Regions from separate parts of the Sphaerisporangium aureirubrum genome, predicted to be linked through region 1. Evidence: riboswitches for the same ligand, from Rfam matches in the RefSeq annotation. Region 1 holds a riboswitch; each other region holds the start of a gene.

Region 1 (4,066 bases):
CCACGCTCTGGTTGACGATGGCGGCCATCTCACGGGCGGCGTCCACGGCGCGCCCGGAGCGCGCGTGCCGGTCCAGCTCGCCGACCCGCGCGTCGACCGTCGAGGCGATCGCGCCCGCCAGCGAGCTGACGTACGGGGCGGTGAACACCTGCTGGAGGATCTTGCGGCTGGACGCCCAGGTGTCCCCGTCGCCGAGGATGCCGTCGCCGAGCAGGCGGTTCAGCGGACGCCAGAACATGCCCTGGCGCGCGTAGTTCGTCCAGTTGCCGCGCAGCACGTGCTGCACGTGGTCCGGGTGGGTGACCAGGTAGGGGCGGAACGGCCCGAGCCTCAGCCGTACGACGTCTCCGCCCGCCCGGGTGGCCAGCGCGGCCAGGCCGTCGGCCGGTTCGCGGGCCAGGCGCGGCATCGCGCGGGTGAGCGTGCAGCGAACGGCGCGCCGGATCCGGGGCACGCCACTGACGACCGGCATCGATCTCCCACTTCGTTGAACCCGGTAGAGCGTCTGTGCGAACAGCGCTCCCTCGCGCACCGGGTGCCGCAAGAGTCTCGAAGAAGACAAAGCCCGCTCTTACGGCGAAAGCCACATGATGCATGGCCTATCACGATCTCTGACCTCGATCAACCCCTCTGTGTCAGAACCCGCATAAGCGCAATCGCCGAGAACCGGCCGTTTCCCGGGTGAACGGCGTGAACCACGGGACCGAATGGACCGTATGAACCCGATGAACGGCGAGCGTCGCGCTACCGTGTCCGCACGTATCCGCGAGGGCGCCGGCGCTACGGCCCATCACGTGCCCATTACGGCGGTGATGGTCTACTGTCGGCACGACATAAGCGGATATTAAGGACATTTCGGGGAACGGAGCGTCGTGGAGCCGGTTTCTGTGGGTCTGGTCGGAGCGGGACCGTGGGCGCAGGCGGTGCACGCCCCCACGCTGGCCCGGGGGCCGCACACCCGGCTGGCCGGGGTGTGGGCGCGCCGGCCGAGAGCGGCCGCCCGGCTCGGCGCCCCCGTGTACGAGCGCATCGAGGAGCTGTTCGACGCCTGCGAGGCCGTCGCCTTCTGCGTGCCGCCCGCGGTGCAGGCCGAGCTGGCCGTGCAGGCCGCCAAGGCGGGCAAGGCGCTGCTGCTGGAGAAGCCGCTCGCCGCCGACCTGGACTCCGCCCGCCGCCTGGCCGCCGCCATCGCCACGGCCGGCGTGCCGAGCCAGATGGTCCTCACCTTCCGCTACTCGGCCGCCACCCGCGCCTTCCTCGACAAGGCCCGCGTCATCGAGCCGTTCGGCGGCCACGCCGTCAACGTCTCCGGCGCCCTGCACACCATCGAGTCACCGTGGCGCCGCGAGCGCGGGGCCATCCTCGACGTGGGCCCCCACATGATCGACATGCTGGACGCCGCCCTCGGCCGGGTGGTCGCCGTCCGCGCCCACGGCCACCCCCTCGGCTGGGTGGGGCTCCTGCTCGACCACGAGACCGGCGCCGTGAGCGAGGCGTCCCTCTCCATGGCCGCCCAGGTGGACCGCGGCTCCTCCCACGTGGCCGTCTTCGGCCGCCACGGCACCGAGACCCTGGACGGCGGCAACCTCGGCTACGACGTCTTCCCCGAGATGGTCGCCGACTTCGCCGCCACCGTCCGCACGCACCGGCTCGACCACCCGCTGAACGCCTGGCACGGCCTCCACCTGCAGGAGCTCATCACCAGCGCCGAGGCCCAGCTCACCTGACCTGGGCCTCCTCCGCCGGGGTTGGTACGGTTTCGGGGAACGCGTGGGGCACAGCGAAGTCCGGTGCGACTCCGGCGCTGTCCCGCAACTGTGAGGCCTCCGGGCCGAGCCAGGTCGCCTGTGCGCCACGCCGACGCAGTCAACCCTCGTGGAAAAGGGTGATCCGTCGCCCGCGCCGGGTCCTCGAGTTCCGCGGTGAGCAGAGGAGCCCCACGTGAGGCCATTTCGCACGGCCGTGGCGGGCGTGTCCCTTGGCGCGCTGGCCCTGGCCGGATGCGGCCAGGGCGACGGCGCCGCCGCCCCCGCCTCCCCCGGCACCGCCTCGCCGTCCGCGTCCGCCCCGGCCGCGGGCTTCCCGGTGACCGTGCAGGCGGGCAACGGCGCGGTCACCGTGCCCGCCAGGCCGGCGCGCATCGTCTCGCTGTCCCCGAGCGCGACGGAAGGGCTGTTCGCCATCGGCGCCGGACCCCAGGTGGTCGCGGTGGACGACCAGTCGACCTATCCAGCGGACGCCCCCAAGACGGACCTGTCGGGCTTCAAGCCGAACGCCGAGGCGATCGTCGCCGAGAAGCCCGACCTGGTGGTGCTGGCCAACGACACCGGCGGCATCGTCGCGGCCCTCACCAAGGTCGGCGTCCCGGTGCTGCTCGAACCGGCGGCGGCGAAGCTCGCGGACAGCTACGACCAGATCACCGACCTCGGCGCCGCCACGGGGAACGCCGCCAAGGCGGGCGAGGTGGTCACCGGCATGCGGCAGCGCATCGAACGGCTGACCGCCGCGCCCCGGGACGCGAAGCTCAGCTTCTACCACGAGCTGGACAGCACGCCGTACTCGGTGACCTCGGACACCTTCATCGGGCAGATCTACGGCCTGTTCGGGCTGACCAACATCGCCGACGAGGCCCCCGACCCGGCGGGCGGCTACCCCAAGCTGTCCGGCGAGTTCGTGGTGAAGGCCGACCCCGACCTGATCTTCCTGGCGGACACCAAGTGCTGCGCCCAGTCCAAGGAGACCCTGGCGAAGCGCCCCGGCTGGTCCGGCCTGTCCGCCATCGCCAAGGACCAGGTGGTCCTCCTGGACGACGACATCGCCTCCCGCTGGGGCCCGCGCGTCGCCGACCTGGTCGAGACGGTCGGCGCGGCCGTCGAGAAGGCCGCCACCTGAACCCGGCCCACGGAGCCGCACCCGTGACCGGACCGGCTCCCCCCGCACCCGCCAAGGCCGCCGCGCCGCGGCCCGTGTGGGTGCGGCCGGTCGCGTACGCCGTCACGGCGGCCGGGCTGGCGGCGTGCGTGGTGGCCGGGCTGGTCGCCGGGGCCGCGGGGATCCCGGTGCGGGGCGTGCTGCTGGCGCTGGTGGACCGGCTGCCGTTCGTGTCCGCGGACTCGGGCCTGTCGCCGGTCGAGTACGGGCTGCTGTTCCAGCTCCGGCTGCCCCGCGTGGTGCTGGCCGCCGTCGTCGGCGGGCTGCTCGCCATGGCGGGGGCGGGGTACCAGGGGGTGTTCCGCAACCCGCTGGCCGATCCGTACCTGCTGGGGGCGGCGGCGGGGGCCGGGTTCACCGCCACGCTGGTGATCGTGATCGTCCAGGTGGAGTCCCTGGTGCCCCTGGCGGCGTTCGGCGGCGCGGTCGGCGGGGTGCTGCTGGCGTACGGCCTCGGGCGCACGGCCGGGCGGGACGGCGGCGGGACGGCGACGCTGCTGCTCGCGGGCATCGCGGTGGCGTCGTTCCTGTCCGCGCTGCAGGCCTTCGTGCAGCAGGTCGAGGTCGACCGGCTGCAGCGGATCTACTCCTGGATCCTCGGCGGCATCGGCGCCGACTGGTCGCAGGTCTGGCTGATCGCGCCGTACGCCGTGGTGTCGGCCGTCGTGCTGCTCGCGCACGGCCGCGTCCTCGACGTGCTGTCCGTCGGCGACGACGAGGCGTCCGGGCTCGGGGTGAACGCCGGCCGGGCCCGGCTGGTGATCCTGTGCGCCGCGTCCCTGGCGACCGCGTCGGCGGTCGCGGTCGGCGGCCTGATCGGGTTCGTCGGGGTGGTCGTCCCGCACGCCGTGCGGCGCCTCGCGGGCGGCTCGTACCGCGTGGTGCTGCCGCTGTCCCTGCTGGCGGGGGCGGCGTTCCTGGTCCTCGCCGACCTGGTGGCCCGCACCGCGCTCGCCCCCGCCGAGCTGCCCATCGGCGTGGTCACCGCGTTCATCGGCGCGCCCTTCTTCGTCGCCGTCCTGCGCGCCACCCGGCAGGCCGAGACGTGACCGGCGGCGTCGTCGTGCGGGACCTGTCGGCCGACCTCGGCGGGCGGCCGGTGCTGTCGGAGGTCGCGCTGACCGTCGCGCCCGGC
Region 2 (4,066 bases), on a different contig from region 1:
CAGCACCAGGTCCACCCGCTGACCACCCTCGGGGGGCACGCCGAGCACGTGCAGGCCGTCCCTGATCTGGGCGTCCTTCACCTCGCACAGCCAGCCGTCCACGTGCAGGATGAAGTCGTCGAACTCGGTGTCGTGCGGCCGGTCCTCCAGCCCGAGGTCGTGGTCGAGCCGCGCCGCCTGGATGAGCGTCCAGATCTGCGCCCTGATGGCGGGCAGCTTGGCCGGGTCCATCGCGGCGATGGTGGCGTGCTCGTCCAGCAGCTGCTCCAGCCGCGCGATGTCGCCGTAGGTGTCGGCGCGGGCCATCGGCGGCACCATGTGGTCCACCAGCACGGCGTGCGCCCGCCGCTTGGCCTGGGTGCCCTCGCCGGGGTCGTTCACCAGGAACGGGTACACCAGCGGCAGCTCGCCGAGCGCCGCGTCCGGCCCGCAGGACGCCGACAGGCCCGCCGACTTGCCGGGCAGCCATTCGAGGTTGCCGTGCTTGCCCACGTGCACCATCGCGTGCGCGCCGAACTCCGCCGACAGCCAGCGGTAGGCCGCCAGGTAGTGGTGGCTCGGCGGCAGGTCGGGGTCGTGGTAGATGGCGATGGGGTTCTCGCCGAAGCCGCGCGGCGGCTGCACCATCAGCACGACGTTGCCCGCCCGCAGCGCGGCCAGCACGATGTCGCCCTCGTGCACGAACAACTCGCCCGGCGGCGGGCCCCAGTGCCGTTCCATCTTCTCCCGCAGGCCGGCGGGCAGCGTGGCGTACCACTCCTGGTAGGCGGCGGCCGGGAAGCGCACCGGGTTGGCGGCCAGCTGCTCCTCGGTCAGCCATTCCTGGTCCTGGCCGCCCGCCGCGATCAGCGCGTGGATCAGCGCGTCGCCGTCCTGCCCGGCGACCCCGGGGAAGCCGTCGCCGAGGTCGTAGCCCTCGCGCTGGAGCCGGGCGAGCAGCCGTACCGTGCTCGCCGGGGTGTCCAGCCCGACGGCGTTGCCCATCCGGGCGTGCTTGGTGGGGTACGCCGACAGCATCACGACGAGCCGCTTCTCGGCCGGCGGGACGTGCCTGAGCAGCCCGTGCCGTACGGCGATGCCCGCCACCCGCCGTGCCCGCTCGGGGTCGGCCACGTAGACGGTCAGGCCGTCCTCGTCGATCTCCTTGAACGAGAACGGCACCGTGATGATGCGGCCGTCGAACTCGGGGATGGCCACCTGGGACGCGGCGTCCAGAGGTGACAGGCCGTCGTCGTTGTCCTCCCACTCGCGCCTGCCGCTCGTCAGGCAGAGGCCCTGAAGGATCGGCACGTTCAGCTCGGCGAGCGCGCCGACGTCCCACGCCTCGTCGTCGCCGCCCGCGCCCGCGGTGGCCGGACGGGAGCCGCCCGCGGCGAGCACCGTGACGACCAGGGCGTCCGCGGCCCTCAGCGTGTCCAGCAGGGCGGGGTCGGCGGTGCGCAGCGAGGAGCAGAAGACGGGCAGGGGGCGGCCCCCGGCGTCCTCCACGGCCCGGCACAGCGTCTCGACGAAAGCGGTGTTGCCCGCCATGTGGTGCGCGCGGTAGTACAGCACGCCGATCACCGGGCCGTCTTCCCTCGCGGGGGTGCGGTCCAGACGTCCCCAGGACGGCGCGGGCTCGGGGGGCGCGAAACCGCGGCCGGTGAGCAGCACCGTGTCGGACAGGAAGGCGTGCAACTCGGTGAGGTTGGCCGGGCCGCCGTGCGCGAGGTAGGCGTGCGCCTCGGCGCAGGTGCCCGCGCTGACCGTGGAAAGTTTCATCAGCTCGGCGTCCGGCGCCTGCTCGCCGCCGAGCACCACGACGGGGAGCGGGCCGGCCAGCAGGTGGTCCAGGCCGTCCTCCCACGCGCGGCGCCCGCCGAGGATGCGGACGACGACGAGGTCGGCGTCCGCCGTCAGGGCGGGCAGGTCGCCGACGGCCAGCCGCGCCGGGTTGCCGAGGCGGTACGCCGCCCCGCTGGACCGGGCGCTGAGCAGGTCGGTGTCTGATGTGGAGAGCAAAAGGATCGCGGGCCGCACCGGCAGCATGGAGCATCCTCCCTCGGGGTCCTCGCCCCGGTCGTGGGTGTCGCGACGGCAGGAGTCTCCTGGCTCCCGGATCGACGCTCACCCCGGCCTTCCCGCCCGTCGCCGGGCAGTGGCCTCGTGGTGGGGGTCGCTCCCCGGTCACAGTGGCGGGACCGCGCCGGCTTCGCACCGGCTTCCTCCGTCCGCCATCGCCTACTGAGGAGATTACGCTGACGGGACCGCCGGAAGAACTGGCATTACTATCTCTTCGTGCGCAGAGCCCCCCTTTCCGGACAAGCGCCCCCAGACGCGTGTCCCGGGGCACTTCAAGTGCACACGGCGGCCGACGGCCCGCTGGCCCGGATCCGCGTTCCCGGCGGCGCGCTCACTCCCCTCCAGCTCCGCGAGCTCGCCGCGTGCGCGGGGACGCTCGGCACCGGCGTCGTCGAGCTGACGTCCCGGGCGAACGTGCAGGTCCGCGGCCTGCGTTCCCCCTCCGAGTTCGCCGCGCGCATGGCGGACGCCGACCTGCTGCCGTCCGCCACCCACGAACGGGTCCGCAACATCGCCGCCTCCCCGCTCGCCGGCCGCGGCCCGTCCGGCCTGGTGGACACCGACCCTCTCGTGGCGTCCCTCGACCGGGCCCTCTGCGCCCGCGCCGCCCTGGCCGACCTGTCGGGCCGTTTCCTGTTCGCCGTGGACGACGGCACGGGCGACATGACAGGCCTCGGCGCCGACGTCACGTTCGTCCCCGCGCGCGGGGCGGCGTCCGGAACGGTCCTGCTCGCGGGTGTGGACACCGGCCTCGCCACCGCCGGCCCGGTCCCCCTGATGATCGCCGCCGCCGAGGGCTTCCTCGCCGAGCGCGACGCGCAGGACGGCTCCGCCTGGCGCGTAGCCGACCTCGACGACGGCCCGGCCCGGATCGCCGCCCGCCTCGCGCACCCCCGTCCAGCCGTCACGCCGCACCCGGACGTCACGCCGCACGAGGGCGCGCCGCGAGCGGGTGCCGGGCCGTTGCCCCAGCGCGACGGGCGGGTGGCACTTGAGGTCGTCGTGCCCCTCGGACGGCTCACCGTGCCGCAGGCGGAGGCGCTGGCGGCCGTACCGGCGGCCCCGGACGGCCCCGCGCTGCGCCTGACGCCGTGGCGGACGGTCGTCGTGCTCGACCTCACCGCCGCGCGGGCCGACGAGGTGGCACGGGTCCTCGCGGGCACCGGCCTGGTCTGCGACCCCGCCTCCCCGTGGGCCGGCGTGTCCGCCTGCACGGGGCGTCCCGGCTGCGCCAAGGCCCTCGCCGACGTACGGCACGACGTGACCCGCTGGGTGTCCGGCCGCACCGGGCCGGGCGGCCCGCCCGTCCACTGGTCGGGATGCGAACGGCGCTGCGGGCTGCCCCGCGGGCCGGTACTCCAGTACGTGGCCACCGGCACGGGCTACCGCGTCGAAGAACCCGCCGTCACCCAGGACACGGGCCACCGCGTCGAGGAGTCCGTCATTCAGGAAAGGCAGCGGTGAACGACTACCTGCGCGACGGGCCCGAGATCTACCGGCGCTCGTTCGCCACCATCCGCGCCGAGACCGACCTCACCGGTATTCCCTCCGACGTCGCCGTGGTGGCGGTGCGGATGATCCACGCCTGCGGGATGACCGACCTCGTGGACGACCTGGACTGGTCGCCGGACGTCGTCACCTCGGCCCGAGCCGCGCTGCGCGGCGGCGCCCCGGTGTTGTGCGACGCCATGATGGTCGCCTCCGGGGTCACCAGGAGCAGGCTGCCCGCCGCCAACGACGTGGTGTGCACGCTCGGCGCGCCCGGCGTGCCGGAACTGGCCGCACGTCTCGGCACCACCCGTAGCGCCGCGGCGCTCGAACTGTGGCGCGACCGCCTGGACGGCGCGGTCGTCGCGGTGGGCAACGCCCCCACCGCGCTGTTCCGCCTGCTCGAACTCGTCGAGGAAGGAGCGGGCCGCCCGGCCGCGGTGCTCGGCATCCCGGTGGGCTTCATCGGGGCGGCCGAGTCCAAGCGGGCCCTGGCCGGCAGCGGCCTCCCGTATCT
Region 3 (4,066 bases), on a different contig from region 1:
GTGTTGATCTGCAGGAACTCGCCGCTGAGGGTCTCGCGCTTGAAGAGGTTGGACACCTGGGGCTCGACGCACTCGTAGCACCCCGCGATCGAGGCGATGGTGGCGGTCGGCGCGATCGCGATCAGCAGCGAGTTGCGCAGCCCGTGCGCGGCGATCCGCCGCCGCAGCGCCGCCCACCGCGCGGTCTGGGCGCCGGTCACCCCCCACAGGTCGGGCTGCAGCATGCCCTGGGCGGCGCGGGTGCGGTCGTAGGCCGGGTGGGCGCCGTACCGCTCGGCCATCTCGGCGGAGGTCTCCAGCGCCGTGAGGTAGATCTCCTCGGCGATCCGGGTGGACAGCTCCCTGGCCTTCGCCGAGTCGAACGGCAGGCGCAGCGCGAAGAAGACGTCCTGGAGGCCCATCACGCCGAGGCCGACCGGGCGCCAGCGCGGGTTGCTCGCCGCGGCCTGCTCGGTCGGGTAGTAGTTGATGTCGATCACCCGGTCCAGGAACGTCACCGCGGTCCGGACGGTGGCCCGCAGCCGCGTCCAGTCCATCCCGTCACCGGTCAGGTGCGCGGCCAGGTTGACCGAGCCGAGGTTGCACACGGCGGTCTCGTCGTCGCCGGACACCTCGATGATCTCGGTGCACAGGTTGGACAGGTGGACCACCGCGCCGGGCCCGGCGGTCTGGTTGCACAGCCGGTTGGAGGTGTCCTTGAACGTCATCCACCCGTTGCCGGTCTGGGCCAGCGTGCGCATCATCCTGCCGTACAGGTCGCGGGCCCGGACCTGGCGGACGAAGCGGCCCCGCTCCTCGGCGGCCCGGTAGGCGGCGTCGAACTCCTCCCCCCACAGGTCGGGCAGCTCGGGCACCTCGTCGGGGTCGAACAGCGACCACATCTGGTCGGCCTCCACCCGGCGCATGAACTCGTCGGGGATCCAGTTGGCCAGGTTCAGGTTGTGGGTGCGCCGCGCGTCCTCGCCGGTGTTGTCGCGCAGCTCCAGGAACTCCTCGACGTCGGGGTGCCACGGCTCCAGGTACACGCAGGCCGCGCCCTTGCGCCGCCCGCCCTGGTTCACCGCGGCCACCGACGCGTCCAGGGTGCGCAGGAACGGCACGATGCCGTTGGAGCGGCCGTTGGTGCCCCGGATCAGCGCGCCCCTGGACCGCACCCGCGACCACGCGATGCCGATGCCGCCGGCGAACTTCGACAGGCGCGCCACCTGGGCGTACCGCTCGTAGATGGAGCCGAGGTCGTCCCTCGGGGAGTCGACCAGATAACAGGACGACATCTGGGTGTGCCGGGTGCCGGAGTTGAACAGCGTCGGCGAGCTCGGCAGGTAGGCCAGCGACGACATCAGCCGGTAGAACCCGGCGGCCTCCGCCGCGGTGGCGGACAGGCCGCAGGCCACCCGCAGCAGCCAGTACTGCGGGGTCTCCACCACCTGCCTGCCGGCCGGGTGGCGCAGCAGGTAGCGGTCGTAGACGGTGCGCAGGCCGAAGTACTCGAACCGCAGGTCCCCCTCGGGGTCGACGGCGTCGTCCAGCTCGCGGGCGTTGGCCGCGACGAACCGGGCCGTCTCATCGCCGATCAGCCCCAGCTCGTGGCCGAGCCGGATCGACCGGCTGAACGACGCGACGCCCTGGCCGCGCACCTCATCGGCGACGCACGCCGACAGCAGCCGGGCGGCCAGGCGGGAGTACTGCGGCTCCTCGCCGATCAGCTCGGCGGCGGTCTGGACGGCCAGCCGCTCCACCTCGGCGGCGGTCACCCCGTCGTACAGCCCGGCGATCGTCCTGGTCGCCACCCGCAGCGGGTCGACGTCCCCCAGGCCGGCCGCCCGGCGCTCCACCGCCCGGACGAGCCTGCCGAGGTCGACCGGCTCGGCGGAGCCGTCGCGCCCGCGCACCCTCACGGGCATGTTCTCGGTTACCGTCACAGCTCTCTCCTCGCGACCCTTGTGACCGGTGGGCCCGGTGCGCGCGGGGAGGGGCATGCCGACGGCCACGCCGGGGCGTGTGCCGGGGCCGCCGGCCGTCCCACGCGGCCTCGGACCGGCCGCGCGCCTATCGGCGGCGCGCGGCGCGCTGGCAGGTCTTCGGACTCATGGGCAGCACGGCGGGACGCCGCGTTCGCCTACTGGCCGTCGCTTCCCGGGCCGCTCCGGCTCGGGGCCGGGGGGATCCAGTGCTTCATGACGGCGTTCGTTCCCAATCACCGCTGCGGGGCAGTCCCGGAATTGGCGAGCGCGCGCGAGTGCGCGCGGACATGGCCGCACCGGGTTCCCTCTTGCCTCGGCCACCCTGGATGAGCGGCCGAACCAGCTGCGAGGAACACCATATATGGGGGTGCCCCCTACGTCACACCGCCACATCTCGTATCGGCGTGTCTCAGGGGGACACCCCGGCATCCTGCGGGGCCTCCGGCGCGGGGGCGCCGTCCCGCCGGGCGGCGGGGGACGCCCACACCAGGCCGAGCGCGACGAGGGCGGCGCCGAACACCAGGCCCCGGGTCAGGATCATCAGCGCGAAGGCCGCCCCCGGGGGCAGCGCGCCGTCCACGCCGAGCGCCGCGACGGCCGCGAACCCGGCCAGCCCCGGATACGATCCCGAGCTCGGTCTCGGTCAGCTCCAGCTCACGGGACAGCGGCGCCAGGACCGGGGTGAGGAGTTGGTAGGCGGTGAAGACCACGAGGACGGTGACCAGCAGCGGGGCCATGGTTCTGCGCACAGGCCGATCCCTTCCCGAGGATCTCGGGGCCCCCGGCGAGCGGGGGCCGGGACACCCGCCCGATCCCCTCGGGGCCCTCGGCGAAGCGGTGGGCCGGCCGGATCCCGGGTGCCCCCTCATTGTTCAGGGGAAGGCCGGGAAGATCGATCGGGTGTTCCAGGGCGGCCCTACCATTCACGGCATGTCCTCACTCCTGCTGCGCAACGCCCGTGCTGGTCTCGGCGGGCCCATCCTCGATGTCCTGGTCGTCGACGGCGTGATCGCGGAGCCCGGCGCCGAGCCGCCGCCCGGCACGGAGACGGTGGACGTCCTGGGCGGAACCGTGCTGCCGGGACTGTGGGACGCGCACGTGCACGCCGTCCAGTGGGCGCAGACCCGCCGCCGGGTGGACCTCGGCGGCGCCCGCTCGGCGCGCGAGGCGGTGACGCTGATGACCTCCGCCGCCCCGGGCTCCGGGATCGCCGTGGGGTTCGGCTTCCGCGACGGCCTGTGGCCGGACACGCCGCACAAGTCCCTGCTGGAGGCCGCGGCCCCCGGCGTCGCCATCGCCTTGATGAGCCAGGACCTGCACACGGTCTGGCTCAGCCCCGCCGCCCTGACCCTGATCGGCCGGGGCGACCACCCCACGGGCGTGCTGCGCGAGCAGGAGTGCTACGCCGCCGTGACCGCCCTGCCGAAGCCTCCGCAACGGGAACTGGACCGCTGGGTGACCGAGGCCGCCACCGCGGCCGCCGCCCGGGGCGTGGTCGGCTTCCAGGACTTCGAGATGGCGGACAACGTCACCGACTGGACCCGCCGCGCCCGTGCCCACCGGCTCGACGTCCGCGTCATCTGCTCCATCCCCAGGAACCGCCTGGAGGAGGCCATCGGCCGCGGCCTGCGCACCGGCGCCCCCGTCCCCGGCTCAGGCGGCCTCCTGACGGTCGGCCCCGTCAAGATCTTCACCGACGGCTCCCTCAACACCAAGACCGCCTACTGCGAGATCCCTTACCCCGGCACCTCGTTCCTCGGCTCCCTGGAGATCCAGCCCGAGGAACTCCGCACCCTGATGGCCCTCGCCACCGCCCACGGCGTCCACCCCGCCGTCCACGCCATCGGCGACCTGGCCGTGGGCATAACCCTGGACGCCTTCGAAGCCGTGGGCTGCCCCGGCCGCATAGAACACGCCCAGCTGGTGACCCCCACCGACCTCCCCAGATTCGCCCGCCATGGCCTGGTGGCCGGCGTCCAGCCCTCGCACGCCCCCGACGACCGGGAGATCGCCGACACCTACTGGAAAGGCCAGACCCACCGCGCCTACCCCTACGCCACCCTCCTCGCCGCCGGCGCGACCTTGGAATTCGGCTCCGACGC

The links. Region 1 has a riboswitch for cobalamin ahead of ACFP1K_RS27970 (ABC transporter substrate-binding protein). Riboswitches for the same ligand answer to the same signal wherever they lie in the genome.
Region 2: another riboswitch for cobalamin. It lies ahead of cobN (cobaltochelatase subunit CobN); the one in region 1 lies ahead of ACFP1K_RS27970 (ABC transporter substrate-binding protein).
Region 3: another riboswitch for cobalamin. It lies ahead of ACFP1K_RS23150 (ribonucleoside-diphosphate reductase subunit alpha); the one in region 1 lies ahead of ACFP1K_RS27970 (ABC transporter substrate-binding protein).

The regions. Positions count from the first base shown of each region.
Region 1 is NZ_JBHSRF010000053.1:56,146-60,211, reverse strand. It holds gene ACFP1K_RS27980 (cytochrome P450) at 1-472, opposite strand, end outside; gene ACFP1K_RS27975 (Gfo/Idh/MocA family protein) at 888-1,727, shown strand; adenosylcobalamin (AdoCbl) riboswitch at 1,756-1,894, shown strand; gene ACFP1K_RS27970 (ABC transporter substrate-binding protein) at 1,942-2,892, shown strand; gene ACFP1K_RS27965 (FecCD family ABC transporter permease) at 2,916-3,980, shown strand; gene ACFP1K_RS27960 (ABC transporter ATP-binding protein) at 3,977-4,066, shown strand, end outside.
Region 2 is NZ_JBHSRF010000013.1:110,881-114,946, reverse strand. It holds gene cobN (cobaltochelatase subunit CobN) at 1-2,028, opposite strand, end outside; cobalamin riboswitch at 2,059-2,266, opposite strand; gene cobG (precorrin-3B synthase) at 2,278-3,525, shown strand; gene ACFP1K_RS12600 (precorrin-8X methylmutase) at 3,522-4,066, shown strand, end outside.
Region 3 is NZ_JBHSRF010000037.1:4,810-8,875, reverse strand. It holds gene ACFP1K_RS23150 (ribonucleoside-diphosphate reductase subunit alpha) at 1-1,922, opposite strand, end outside; cobalamin riboswitch at 2,070-2,308, opposite strand; gene ACFP1K_RS23145 (hypothetical protein) at 2,374-2,544, opposite strand; gene ACFP1K_RS23140 (amidohydrolase) at 2,895-4,066, shown strand, end outside.